DNA from 2 places in the Spirillospora sp. NPDC048823 genome. Region 2 is predicted to be linked to the other one. Evidence: riboswitches for the same ligand, from Rfam matches in the RefSeq annotation. Region 2 holds a riboswitch; the other holds the start of a gene.
The links. A riboswitch is a leader RNA that binds a small molecule or an ion and turns the genes downstream of it on or off. The one in region 2 is predicted to bind thiamine pyrophosphate.
Positions count from the first base shown of each region.

Region 1 (6,925 bases), on a different contig from region 2:
TCCATGATCGGCCGGTTGACGAGCGGAAGCAGGGGCTTGGGCTGGTTGGCGGTCATCGGACGCAGCCGCGTCCCCTCGCCTCCCGCCATCACGACGGCCTTCATCGGGGGGTCTCAGCTCCCTTCTGGTCGCCGGCCGACGGATCCGCGCCCGGTCCCCCCGGCTCATCCGGTTCCGGCGCGGGGCCCGGCCCGGAGGCCGGGGACGAGCTGCGGCCGGCCAGCACAAGTTGCCGCGTCTGCGTCCAGTAGAGGACGGCCGCCCACCAGTACAGGCCCGTTCCCCAGATGGCGAACGACCATCCGGTGACCTTCGCCGCGGTCGCAGCGCCGCCGTCGTGGTCGCCCAGCAGCAGCAGCGGGAACGCGTACAGCAGGCACATCGTCCCGGCCTTGCCGATGAAGTGCACCGGAAGCGTCCCGCTGTACCCGAGCCGCCGGACGATCGGCGCGATCGGCAGGATCGCGAACTCGCGGGCCACCAGCACCAGCACCAGCCACAGCGGGATGATGTCGCGGATCGTGAGCCCGATGAGCGTCGCCAGGATGTAGAGGCGGTCGGCCGCCGGGTCGAGGACCGTCCCGAGCCTGCTCATCTGGTTCAGTGCGCGCGCCAGCTTGCCGTCCAGCCAGTCGGACAGTCCCGCGAAGACGAGCACGCCGAGGGCCCACCAGTCCGCCTCGACGAGCACGAGCCACAGGAACAGCGGGACGCCCACGAGCCGGGCCAGGCTCAGGCTGTTCGGCACCGTGAAGATCCGGTCCTGCGGGGCTCCCTGCTGTGTGCTCACCGACGCGTTCGCCTCCCCTGGTCCCTTGATCCTGACCCTACCGGTAAGGGTTGTGAAAGCCCCCGATGACGTCGCCCGCAGCGGCCGCCGGCGCCCGGGGCGGCCTGGACCGGATCCTCTCCCCGGCCCGCACGCCCTGAGCGCCGCGGGACCGGCAGGTCACCGCGGGCTGACGGCGTCCGCGAGCGGGAGGACGGCCGTGACGACGAAACCGCCGCCGTCTCCCGGGCCGGCGTCGAGCGTCCCGCCGACGCTGCGCGCCCGCTCGATCATCCCGAGGATCCCGAAACCCTCGGGAGCCGCGCCGGACGGTCCCGTCCCGTCGTCGGCGACCCGGACGACGAGGCCTCCCGCGTCGCGGGTCAGGCGCACCTCCACGCGCCGCGCCGCCGCGTGCTTGACGACGTTGGTCAGGGCCTCCTGCACGATCCGGTACGCCGCGACGCCGATCTCCGGCGGCAGCGGCCCGGCACCGGCGCCGCCGGGCCCCTCCCGCAGGGAATCGGCGTCGAACCCGACCTCGATCCCGGTGGCGCGCGCCGCCCGCACCAGGTCGGCGATCCCGTCCGGGCCGGGCAGCGTCGCGGAGGTCTCGACGTCGGTGCCGCGCAGGACCTGCAGGGTGCCGCGCAGTTCCGTGCGGGCGTCGCGGCACGTCTGCGCGATCGCCCCGAACACGTCCGCCAGCTCCGCCCGGTCGAGCGGCCGGTCGGCGTGCAGCAGGTGGGAGGCGGCCCCGGCCTGGACGCCGATGACCGTGATGCTGTGGGCGAGGAGGTCGTGCAGGTCCCGGGCGATCCGCAGCCGCTCCTCGGCGACCCGGCGCCGGGCCTCCTCCTCCCGCGTCCGCTCGGCCCGCTCGGCCCGCTCGGTGATCGTCGCCAACCGGGCCCGGTGCACCCGCCATACCTGGACGGCGATCACGACGGCCACGACGGCCTCGATGACCGCGATCTGCTCCCGCAGCGAACCGCCGCCGGCCCGCATCGCCATCCCGAACACGCACACGGCCAGCAGGAACGCCACCACGGTGACGACGGCCCGCACCCGGCGCCCGAGCACCGCGTAGGCGAACAGCGCGATCACCTCGGCGGGCACCAGCGCGTGGTGCTGGAACTGCGCCAGGTGATAGGGCAGCACCAGGATCACCAGGGCGACCAGACCCGGGGCGGGCCACCTCCTGATCAGCGCGAGCGGGACGTGCGCGGCGATCAGCAGCAGAGCGCCGGGCACGTCCAGCGCCCGCACACCGGGCCACATGACCGCCACCACGGCCGCGACGGCCGCCAGCAGCGTCGTGAGCAGGGCGTCTCTCGCCGTCACACCGATCCGGGGCACCACCACGCGCCCATCTTCCCCGACGCCCGCGCCCCGCGCGAACCGCCTCGGCCCTGGTTCTGCGGACCCGTCACGAAGGGCCGGCGGTCTCCGCCCCCCGCCGCGCCCGAGATCCGCGAGGTGGCGGTCAGGTGTCCGGGGTGCAGGTGAGGACGGGTTTCACGTCCAGGATCGGGGTGCCGTCCAGGGCCTCCAGGTCCCGGACGCGCAGGCGGTTCCCCGCGGCCTCGAGGATCTCGACCGGGTGCAGGCCGATCGGGTTCGGGCGGTCCGGTGAGCGGGTCGCGAAGACGCCGCGCATCGGGGCGGCGAGGTCGTCGCGCGGATGGACCCGCAGGACGTCGCGCGGTGACAGGTGCAGCCAGGTCAGGACGAAGACCCGGTCGCCCGGCCGCAGGCCGTCGAGGGCGTCGAGGACGGACGGCTCGAAGACCAGCCACGCCTCGGGTGAGCCCTCCGGCCCCTGTTTGGGCGCGGCGGCGCGGTCGGTCAGCGTGGACTCGACGTGGCCGACCGCGGTCACGGTGAAATCGTCGGGCATGCGTCCGATTCTCTCAGGCCGCCTCTATCCCATGGACGCCGGTTGCGGCAACCGGGGTACGCCGGGTTAGCGTCGGGGGCGACAGATCGCGGGGGTCCGGCGAACCGGGCTGAGATAGCGGCTGGGACGGCCGCTGACCGCATGAACCTGACCGGGTAATGCCGGCGTAGGGAGAGATCGAGTCGTCATGACCGAACCTGTGGTTCCAGCCGCCCGAAAGATCTACCTCCAGGGCTCGCGCCCGGAGATCCGCGTCCCGATGCGGGAGGTGCCGCTCACCGGCGGCGACGCCGTCGTCCTGTACGACACGTCCGGGCCGTACACCGATCCCGGACACGAGACCGACCTCCGCAAGGGGCTGCCGCCCCTGCGGGAACCATGGATCGCCGAGCGCCGCACGGCCGGCGGCGCGGTGACGCAGCGGGCCTGCGCGCGGCGCGGGGAGATCACGCCGGAGATGGAGTTCGCGGCGCTGCGGGAGGGCGTGGCGCCGGAGTTCGTCCGGGACGAGCTCGCGGCCGGACGCGCCGTCCTGCCCGCCAACGTCAACCATCCCGAGATCGAGCCGATGGTCATCGGCCGGAACTTCCTCGTCAAGGTGAACGCGAACATCGGCAACTCGGCGGTCGTGTCGTCGATCGAGGACGAGGTCGAGAAGATGACGTGGGCGACCCGCTGGGGCGCCGACACGATCATGGACCTGTCGACGGGCCGCGACATCCACACGACGCGCGAGTGGATCCTGCGCAACTCGCCGGTGCCGGTCGGGACGGTCCCGCTGTACCAGGCCGTGGAGAAGGTGGGCGGCGACCCGGCCGAGCTGACCTACGAGATCTTCCGCGACACGGTGATCGAGCAGGCCGAGCAGGGCGTCGACTACATGACCGTCCACGCGGGGGTGCTGCTCCGGTACGTGCCGCTGACGGCGCGCCGCAAGACCGGCATCGTGTCGCGCGGCGGGTCGATCATGGCGGCGTGGTGCCTGGCGCATCACGAGGAGAACTTCCTCTACACCCGCTTCCGGGAGCTCTGCGAGATCTTCGCGGCCTACGACGTCACCTGGTCGCTCGGGGACGGGCTGCGTCCCGGCTCGATCGCCGATGCCAACGACGAGGCGCAGTTCGCCGAGCTGCGCACCCAGGGCGAGCTGACGCGGATCGCGGCGGAGTACGGCAACCAGGTGATGAACGAGGGGCCCGGGCACGTCCCGATGCACAAGATCAAAGAGAACGTCGACCTGCAGCAGGAGTGGTGCGACGGCGCGCCGTTCTACACGCTCGGGCCGCTGACCACCGACATCGCACCCGGCTACGACCACATCACCTCGGCGATCGGCGCCGCGATGATCGGCTGGCACGGCACCGCGATGCTCTGCTATGTCACGCCGAAGGAGCATCTCGGCCTGCCGGACCGCGACGACGTCAAGGCCGGCGTCATCGCCTACAAGATCGCCGCGCACGCCGCGGACCTGGCGAAGGGGCATCCGGGCGCGCAGGCGTGGGACGACGCGCTGTCGGAGGCGCGGTTCGACTTCCGGTGGGAGGACCAGTTCAACCTGTCCCTCGACCCGGACACCGCCCGCGCGTTCCATGACGCGACGCTCCCGGCCGCCCCGGCGAAGACCGCGCACTTCTGCTCGATGTGCGGGCCGCACTTCTGCTCGATGAAGATCACCCGGGACGTCCGGCGGTACGCCGGCGAGCGCGGCCTGGCCGAGGACGAGGCCCTCGGCGCGGGGATGCGGGAGAAGGCCGAGGAGTTCAACGCCGCGGGCGGGCGCGTCTACCTGCCGCTCTCCCCCGGCGGTTCCTGACCCGGCGGCGCGGGCCCGGCACGGGCCGGAGCGGGAACGGCAGGCCCGCCGCGGAACCGTCCGCGGCGGGCCTCCGCATCCCCCGGAAGGGTCATCGGTCCGCCGCGGCTAGTATCAAGGGACCGTTCCAAAGCCGCGGATCCCCCCGAACCGCCGCCGGCCCGTTGACCCGCCGGGAAGGACCCACGACCGAGGTGACCAGCGACGACACGCCGAAGGCCCCCGCCCGGGCGGTGCGCGCCGACGTGCGCCGCAACCGCGCGCGGCTGCTCGCCGCGGCCGGGGAGATGTTCCAGCGCGACGGGGCGGGCGCGTCCCTGGAGGGCGTCGCGCGGCTGGCGGGCGTCGGCATCGGGACGCTCTACCGCCACTTCCCGACGAGGCAGGACCTCCTGGAGGCCCTGCTCGCCGACGCCTACGCCCGGCTGGCGGCGCACGCGCGGGAACTGATGGCCTCCCCCGCGCCCGGGGACGCCCTGGCGGACTGGCTGCACGCGTTCATCACGCAGGTGACCGCGTTCCGCGGGATGGCGGCCGCGGCCGTGACATCGCTGCGGGACGAGCGGCCGGCGGCGTCCCGCGCGATGCGCGAGGCCGGCGAGGCGCTGTTCGCCCGCGCCCAGGAGGCCGGCGACGTCCCCCCGGACGCCGTGTTCATCGACGCGCTGCGGCTCGCGGGCGCGATCGCGACGGTCACCGAGCACGATCCGGGCGCGGCCGGAAGGCTGCTGTCGCTCGCCGCCGCCGGGGTGATCCCGGGCAAGGCGGGCCGGCCCGGCTAGGCCCGCGGGGACACGGCGATCGCGGTGGCGATCAGCCCGTTTCCCGCCGTCCAGCGGCCCTTGAAGCCGGCGAACGGGGAGTCCGGGACGAGCAGCCGGGCCGTGAACGTCCCGCCGGGATCGAGGGCGAGGGCGGCGTCCTCGAAGCCGAGCCACCGGCCCGTGACCGGGAACCACGCCTTGTAGACGGCCTCCTTGGCGCAGAACAGCAGGCGGTCCCAGTGGACGTCCGGGGACGTGCGGCGCAGCTCGTCCAGGAGCGGCAGCTCCTCCTCCCGGGCGATCGTGCGCAGGACGCCGCCGGGCAGCGGCCCATGGGGTTCGGCGTCGATGCCGAGCGCCGTCATCTCACCGGCCCTCGCGACGGCGGCCGCCCGGTAGCCGTCGCAGTGCGTCATGCTGCCAACGACGCCGTCCGGCCAGCGCGGCGCGCCCCGCTCCCCCCGCGTGATCGGTCCGTGCGGCACGCCGAGCTCCGCCAGCGCGCGGCGGGCGCACCATCGGACGGTCGTGAACTCCAGCCGCCGCTTCTCGACGGCCCGCTCCACCGCGGCCTCCTCCTCGGGGAGCAGAACGGCCTCGGGCGGGTCGTCGTAGGCGGCGGCGGTGGCGACGCCGGGCGGCAGGATGCGCTCGATCATTCCGTCTCCGGGACGGGGAGGATGCGGCGGGGACCGCGCGGCGCCTCGCCCCGTTTGCGCCATTCGCGGGGGTAGCCGACCGACACCTCGATGTGCGGGACGCCGCCGGTCCAGATCGTGCGGGGGATGTGGAGGTGCCCGTACACGACGGACACCGCGCCGAACCTGCTGTGCCAGTCGGCGGTGCGCTCGGTGCCGCACCACTGGGCGAACTCCGGGTACCACAGGACGCGGGTGGGTTCGCGGACGAGCGGCCAGTGGTTGACGAGGACGGTCCGCGTTCCCGGCTCCAGGGCGGCGAGGCGCTCCTCGGTGTAGGAGATCCGGGCGTCGCACCAGGCGTCCCGGGTGGGGTGCGGGTCGGGGTGGAGGTACACCTCGTCGGTGCACACGACGCCGGACTCGTGCGCGATCGCGAGGGCCTCCTCCTTGGTGGACGCCCCGTCCGGCCGGAACGTGTAGTCGTAGAGGAGGAACAGCGGCGCGATCGTCACCGGGCCGCCGTCGCCGTCCCACACGGGGTACGGGTCCTCGGGCGTGAGCACGTCGAGGGCCCGGCACATGTCGACGAGCCTCCGGTAGCGCGCCTCCCCCCGCAGCCGCACCGGGTCGTCCTTGATCGTCCACAGCTCGTGGTTGCCGGGCGTCCAGATCACGGTGGCGAAGCGTCCGCGCAGCGTGCGCAGGGTCCATTCGACGTCGGCGAGGCGCTCGGCGACGTCGCCCGCCACGATGAGCCAGTCGTCCCCGGACGCGGGCCTCAGCTCCTCGACGAACGCGCGGTTCTCGGGGAACCCGACGTGCAGGTCGCTGATCGCGTGAACACCGCTCATCCGGCGATCGTAGGCCCCGCCCGATCGCGGATCCCTCGAAGGGGGCTCAGTCGCCGTCGGCGGGAAGGGTGAAGAGCCGGATGTGGACCGGACGCGCGCCGGGGGGCGCGTCCTCCCGGCGGTGGGCGTGCTCGTTGAGGAGCCGGATGTAGGCCTCGAAGAACTCGGCCAGCCCCTCGTCGGTCAT
Region 1 is NZ_JBICUT010000008.1:59,798-66,722, forward strand. Features, by position in the region: gene ACGFK0_RS19820 (sugar phosphate nucleotidyltransferase) at 1-104, opposite strand, end outside; gene ACGFK0_RS19825 (CDP-alcohol phosphatidyltransferase family protein) at 101-790, opposite strand; gene ACGFK0_RS19830 (sensor histidine kinase) at 950-2,134, opposite strand; gene tsaA (tRNA (N6-threonylcarbamoyladenosine(37)-N6)-methyltransferase TrmO) at 2,256-2,669, opposite strand; TPP riboswitch at 2,748-2,861, shown strand; gene thiC (phosphomethylpyrimidine synthase ThiC) at 2,857-4,482, shown strand; gene ACGFK0_RS19845 (TetR/AcrR family transcriptional regulator) at 4,677-5,264, shown strand; gene ACGFK0_RS19850 (4'-phosphopantetheinyl transferase) at 5,261-5,905, opposite strand; gene ACGFK0_RS19855 (metallophosphoesterase family protein) at 5,902-6,738, opposite strand; gene ACGFK0_RS19860 (helix-turn-helix domain-containing protein) at 6,785-6,925, opposite strand, start outside.
Region 1: another riboswitch for thiamine pyrophosphate. It lies ahead of thiC (phosphomethylpyrimidine synthase ThiC); the one in region 2 lies ahead of thiO (glycine oxidase ThiO).

Region 2 (6,925 bases):
TAGCCGACCGTCCCGATGATCATCCCGGTCTTGGTCATCTTGCTCGCGGTCTCGGCCCGCGCGAGGCCGAAGTCGGCGACCTTGACCTGGCCGTCCTCGGTGATCAGCACGTTCTCGGGTTTGACGTCGCGGTGCACGAGACCGGCCCGGTGGGCCGCGCCGAGGGCGGCGAGCACCGGTTGCATGATCTCCAGCGCCGCCCGGGGGCCGAGCCGGCCGAGCGAGGTCAGCGCGTCGCGCAGCGTCTGCCCCGCGACGTACTCCATCACCAGGAAGACGTGCTCGCCGTCGGTGCGCTGGTCGTAGACGGCGACGACGTTCGGGTGGGACAGAGCCGCCGCGGCCTTGGCCTCACCGATGAAGCGGGCGACGAAGTCCTCGTCGGAGGCGAGTCCGGCGTGCATCACCTTGATCGCGACGATGCGGTCGAGCCTGATGTCGCGCGCGACGTAGACCGTGGCCATGCCGCCGCGCGCGATGCGGGACTCAATGCGGTAGCGCCCGTCGAGCACCTGCCCGACGAGTGGATCAGCAACCGTCGTGTCCATCGGTGCGAGTTTACGGGCGAATCCCCGTGGATCCCATCAGTCCCGAGTATGAGCCTCGATGAGCACGGAGCGCGGCTCCTGCGGCGCGGCCGGTTCCGGCGGGACGCGGCGGCGGCTGCGGGAGACGGCCACGCCGGCGAGGCACAGCAGGCCGCCGCCGAGGGTGATCAGGCCGGGGACCTCGCCGAGGAACAGCCACGACATCAGCACGACGATGGCCGGGACGGCGTAGGTGGTGGCGCCCATCTTCCCGGCGGACGTGCGGGCCAGCGCGTATCCCCAGGTGGTGAACGCGATGGCGGTGGGGAAGATGCCCAGGTAGACCATGTTGAGGGTGGCGCCGGCCGGGGCGTCCGCGGCCTCGGAGACGAGCTGCCAGGAGAACGGCAGGCAGGCGAGGGCGCCGATCGCGCAGGCGAACGTGGTGAACTGCAGGGCCGAGGCGTGCCGGAGGGCGGGCTTCTGGCTGACGACGCCCGCCGCGTAGGTGACCGCGGCGACCATGCACAGCAGGACGCCCAGGACGGATGAGCCTCCCTCGCCGGACATCGACAGCCCGACGACGGCGGCGCCGGCGAACGACACCACCAGGCCGGCCATCAGCCGGGGCGGCAGCCCCTCCTTCAGCAGCCAGCCGCCGAGGAGCGCGATGAGGATGGGCCCGATGTTGACGATCAGGGCCGCGGTGCCCGCGTCCACCAGTTGCTCGCCCCAGTTCAGGGCGACCATGTAGGCGCCGAACCACAGGATGCCCGCGGCGATGATGCCCGGCCAGGCGCCCCTGGGCGGAAGTCCTTCGCGCCGGACGAGCCACAGTGCGCCCAGCACGACCGTCCCGGAGAGGAGGCGGCCCAGGGCGAGGGCGCCGGGGCTGTACTCGGCGCCGGCGCTGCGGATGGAGACGAACGCGGAGGCCCAGAGCACCACCGTGACCGTGGCGGCGGCCACCGCGATTTTGTCGATGCCCGGCGCGGCCGTCTGCGGGCTGTCCTGCTGCATAGTGACGCACCTTAGGTATGGGACGTTTCCACGAACACCGAAGGAACGTGCCGGGTTGCGGCGCGGCCTGGTGCACCGCCCCAGTCTCACCAAGCCGACATTTCAGGTCTAGCGAATATTTCTATAAGCGAGTCTTTAGCGTTGCTACGACGTGGCGAGGCCTTCGAACGGCGACGACGCCTGGGCGTAGCGGCGCTTGGGGATCCGCCCGGCCAGCCGCGCGAGCCGCCCGGCCTCGACCGCGTGCCGCATCGCGGCGGCCATCCGCGCGGGGGACTGCGCGCGGGTGACGGCGGTCGCGAGCAGGACCGCGTCGCAGCCCAGCTCCATGGCCAGGGCCGCGTCGGACGCGGTGCCCAGGCCCGCGTCCAGGATGACCGGGACGCCCGCCCGCTCGACGATCAGCTCGATGTTGTGCGGGTTGCGGATGCCGAGCCCCGACCCGATCGGGGAGCCGAGCGGCATCACGGCGGCGCACCCGGCCTGCTCCAGGCGCCGCGCGAGGACGGGGTCGTCATTGGTGTACGGCAGCACGGCGAACCCGTCGTCGACGAGCTGCTCCGCGGCGTCGACCAGCTCGATCGGGTCGGGCAGCAGCGTGTGCTCGTCGGCGATGACCTCCAGCTTGACCCAGTTCGTGCCGAGGGCCTCCCGGGCGAGCTTGGCGGTGAGGACCGCCTCGCCCGCAGTGAAGCAGCCGGCCGTGTTCGGCAGCACCCGGATCCCGCACTCGGCCAGGACGTCCAGCACCGAGCCGCGCGCGGACGGGTCCACCCGCCGCATCGCGACCGTGGTCAGCTCCGTCCCGGACGCGGTGAGCGCCTCCCGCAGCACCCGCATGCTGGGCGCGCCCCCGGTCCCCATGATCAGCCGCGAGCCGAGCTCCTCGCCCGCGATGACCAGCCTGTCGTCGTCCACCTTCAGCCTCCTTGGACCGCCGTGAGCACTTCGAGCCTGTCGCCGTCGCGCAGGGCCGTCGACTCCCACGCGGAACGCCGGACGACCTCGTCGTTCAGCGCGGCGGCCACGCCGGTCCCGGCGGCGGTGACGGACGCGACCACCTCGGCCACGCTGGCGCCCTCGGGCAGCTCGCGCGGCTCGCCGTTGACGAACACCTTCATCAGCGCACCTCGGCCATCAGCGCACCTCGGCGGAGAAGCGGCCGGGGGAGAACGGCGCGGCGACGCCGGGGACGGGCTCGTCCAGGAGCATCGCCGACAGGATGTCGGCGCTCACCGGGGTCAGCAGGATGCCGTTGCGGAAATGCCCGGTGCCGACGACGAGGCCGGGGAGCGCGGACGGGCCCATCACTGGCGCGTTGTCGGGGGAGCCGGGACGCAGTCCGGCCGAGACCTCGGCGAACTCCAGTTCGGTGATGCCGGGTACCAGCTCGCGGGCGTCCCGCAGCAGCTCCCAGAGTCCGCCGGCGGTGACGCGCGTGTCGAAGCCGAGTTCCTCCTGCGTGGCGCCGAGGACGATCTCGCCGTCCGCGCGCGGCACCAGGTAGACCGAGGAGCCCTTCACCAGCCCCCGCGTGGCGCGGCCGAGGAACGGCGTCCGGGTGCGGAGGCGGATCACCTGGCCCTTCACCGGGCGGACGGGTGGAACGGTCCCGGGAGGCAGGCCGTCGAGGTCGCCCGACCACGGGCCGGCGGCCAGCAGCACCCGGTCGGCGGGGATCACCGTCCCGTCGTCCAGCCGTGCCCCGGCGGCCGCGTCGTTCGCCACGGCGATGCCGGCGGCCCGGCGCCGGACGAGCCGGACGCCCGTCTTCCCGGCCGCGGCCAGCAGGGCCGTGGTCAGTCTGCGCGGGTCGATCGAGCCGTCCTCGGGGGCGTGCAGGCCGCCGCGGACGCCGGGGGCGAGCATGGGCTCCAGCCTCCGGCACTCCCGCCCGGTCAGCGCCTCGGCGGGGATGCCGAGGCTCTCCTGGAAGCGGCGCAGCTCGTCCAGGTACGTCAGGTCGTCGGAGTCGAACGCGACCTGGAGGATCCCGTCGGTGCGGTAGCCGGTCTCCAGGCCGGTCAGCTCCTCCAGTTCGGCGGCGAACGCGCCGTACCGGTCGCGGGAGGCGAGGCCGAGCCGCAGCAGCGGCTCCTCGCCGTAGGTCACCTCGCTGACGGGTGTCAGCATGCCCGCCGCCACCGATGACGCGCCGCTCGCGGGCTCCGGATCGACCAGGGTGACGCGGGCGCCGGCCGCCGCGGCCCGCCAGGCGGTGGCCAGGCCGATGACCCCGGCGCCTATGATCACGATCTCCATGCGCGCTCCCTTCGCCGGCATGATCCGGATCAGGTCGTGGCGGTCGGCGGCCCGTTCCAGCCGCCCTCTCAGCCCGGTCGCACCGGACTCCCGCGCTTCTGCTGTTTTATCCGGTTCCACTCTACGACCTCGGTAGCGTGCGCAGCTGTCTGGACGATCGTCCGAGCCTCGATCGCGCCCCGTTAGGGTGACCTTATGGACAGGGTCATCGTCGTGGGCGGAGGGCTGGCCGGCGTGCGCGCCGTGGAGGTCCTGAGGAACAAGGGGTACGAGGGCGCGCTGACCCTCGTCTCGGCGGAACGGCACCGGCCCTACGACCGGCCGCCGCTGTCCAAGGCCGTCCTCGCGGGCGACTCCGACGACACGACGGTCGACGTCGACTGGGACGCCATGCGCTGCGACCTGCTGCTCGGCGAGCGCGCCACCGGCCTGCGCCTGGACGAACCGGGACGCGGCGGCATCGTCGCGTCCACGGTGGGCGATCTTCCGTTCGACGGGCTGGTCATCGCGACCGGCGCCGTCCCGGTCACGCTGCCGGGGGACGGGCGCCAGCACGTCCTGCGCACCGTCGACGAGGCCCGCGAGCTGCGGTCCCGGCTCACCGGGGGCGCGCGGATCGTCATCGTGGGGGCGGGCTGGATCGGCGCCGAGGTCGCCACCACCGCAGCCGGGAAGGGCTGCGCCGTGACCGTCGTCGAGGCCGCCGACACCCCGCTCGAGGGCGCGATCGGTCCCGAGGTGGGCGCGCTCACCGTCCCGTGGTACGCCGAGGCGGGCGTCGAGCTGCGCACCGGCGTCAAGGTCGCGGCCGTGCAGGACGGCGGTCTCCTGCTGGCCGACGGCACCCGGATCGAGGCGGACGAGGTCGTCGCCGGCATCGGCGTCCGGCCCGCCCTGTCCTGGCTGGAGGACTCGGGGCTGCTGCTGGAGCGCGGCGTGGTGACCGACGGCTCGTTCCGCGCCTACCAGGGCGAGGAGGAGCCCGGCTCGCTGCGCCCGGACGTCGTGGCCGTCGGCGACTGCGCCGCGTGGTGGTCGCGGCGGTACGGGCGGCGGCTCCTCGTCGAGCACTGGGACACCGCCCTCAACGCCCCCGAGGTGGCCGCCGCGACGCTCCTCGGCGAGGACGCCGTGTACGACGCCGCCCCGTACTTCTGGTCCGAGCAGTTCGGCCGCATGGTGCAGTACACGGGCAGTCACGCCGCGTCCGAGCGGATCGTCCACCGCGGCGACCCGGCCGGCCGCAAATGGGCGGTGGCGTGGCTGACCGGCGACCGCCTCGACGCGGTCCTCACCGTCGACCGGCCGCGCGACCTGGTGCAGGCGCGGCGCGTCATCGCCGCCGGGACGCCCGTGGACCCCGGCGCGATCGCCGACCCCGGCGTGCCCCTCCGGCAGGCCGTTCGCTGAAGGCGATCAACGCCGGGACGTTACGGCTGTGCAGGGGGTTTGAGGGTTCCGAAGGAGTGGTAGCAAGGGGGCGTGACGCAGATGCACGCAACCGTTGACAGCGCACTCGACCCCCGGACCGACGCCCTCGCGGGCGAATGGCTCTCCCTGCGGGAGGCCGCCGAACGACTCGGGATCAAGCCCAACCGGATCAAGCAGCTCATCAGCGAGCGCAGGCTCCTGGCGGTGCGCCGGGAAGGAACCCCCATGGTGCCCGCCGCCTTCATCAAGGACGGTCAGGTCATCAAGGGGCTGCCGGGCACGCTGACGCTCCTGTCGGACGCGGGCTACGACGACGTGGAGACGATCCGCTGGCTGTTCACCGCCGACGACACTCTGCCGGGGACGCCCGTGGACGCGCTCACGGAGAACCGGGGGACCGAGGTCCGCCGCCGCGCCCAGGCGCTGGCCTTCTAGGGCGCCCGCGCCGTCCGGCCGAGGGCCGCCCCCGGGATCCGGCGGAAGACAAGGCACGTGACACGATCGCGGGGTCGTGCGCGGCGGGACGTGACCGCCGCGCGACCCCGCGATCTCTCCTGTGGAAGGACGGACTCCGGCCGTGTCCAGGCATCTCCCCTCCGAACGCGCCGTCGCGCTGCGCGCCCGGCTCAGCCGGTCCCGCCTCTACCTCTGCACGGACGCGAGAGAGCGCCAGGGGGACCTGCCCGCCTTCCTGGACGCCGTGCTCGCGGGCGGCGTCGACCTCGTCCAGCTCCGCCAGAAGGGCCTGGAGGCCCGGCAGGAGATGGAGTACCTGGAGACCTTCCGGGCGGCCTGCGACCGGCACGGGGCACTGCTCGCGGTCAACGACCGGGCCGACGTCGCGCACGCCGTCCGCGCCGACGTGCTGCATCTCGGCCAGGACGACCTGCCGGTGGCCGCCGCCCGGGAGATCGTCGGCGGCGACATGCTGATCGGCCGGTCCACGCACTCGGGCGAGCAGGCGTCCGCGGCCGCCGCCGAGCCGGGCGTCGACTACTTCTGCGCCGGCCCGGTGTGGCCGACCCCGACCAAACCGGGCCGTCCCGCGCCCGGCCCCAAGCTGCTCGAATACGTCGCGGCGCAGCGCGTCGCCCGCCCCTGGTTCGCGATCGGCGGGATCGACCTCGGCAACCTCGGTGCGGTGACGGCCGCGGGCGCGGGCCGGGTCGTGGTGGTACGGGCGATCACCGAGGCCGGCGATCCGGGCGCCGCCGCGGCGGAGTTCGCCCGCCGGCTCGCCGGCTGACCTCCGTGTGGGGATTTGACCCGTATCACGGTGCGGGCCGGGGCCCGATCGCGGACAATGGGATCATGAGCGTGGGACCCGACGACGACCGGCCGGTGAATCTCGGCGACGAGCTGGAGATCCTGCCCGACCAGACCTCCGACGACACCGACGTCGGATGGGGCGAATGGCGCGGCGGCGACGACGACTCGCGCCTCCTGGAGGACCGCCCCCCGCACTGGTGACGCCGGGCCGCGCGGATCCGGACCACGGCTGGAATACGGCTGGAACAAGGCTAGAACAGCATGCCCAGGGCGAACCCGGCGACGACCACGGCGGCGAGCGCGACCATCATCCGCCACCGGTAGCGCGGGATCCTGGTCGGCCGCGGTTTCGTCATCGGTCCCTGCCCTTCGCGTAGCGCGCGGACGATCTGCGGCGCGGTCGGCCGGGCGGCGGG
Region 2 is NZ_JBICUT010000003.1:618,319-625,243, forward strand. Features, by position in the region: gene pknB (Stk1 family PASTA domain-containing Ser/Thr kinase) at 1-548, opposite strand, end outside; gene ACGFK0_RS10450 (DMT family transporter) at 585-1,547, opposite strand; gene ACGFK0_RS10455 (thiazole synthase) at 1,692-2,411, opposite strand; gene thiS (sulfur carrier protein ThiS) at 2,468-2,668, opposite strand; gene thiO (glycine oxidase ThiO) at 2,685-3,809, opposite strand; TPP riboswitch at 3,799-3,913, opposite strand; gene ACGFK0_RS10470 (NAD(P)/FAD-dependent oxidoreductase) at 4,005-5,219, shown strand; gene ACGFK0_RS10475 (Rv2175c family DNA-binding protein) at 5,301-5,675, shown strand; gene thiE (thiamine phosphate synthase) at 5,818-6,486, shown strand; gene ACGFK0_RS10485 (hypothetical protein) at 6,552-6,710, shown strand; gene ACGFK0_RS10490 (serine/threonine-protein kinase) at 6,761-6,925, opposite strand, start outside.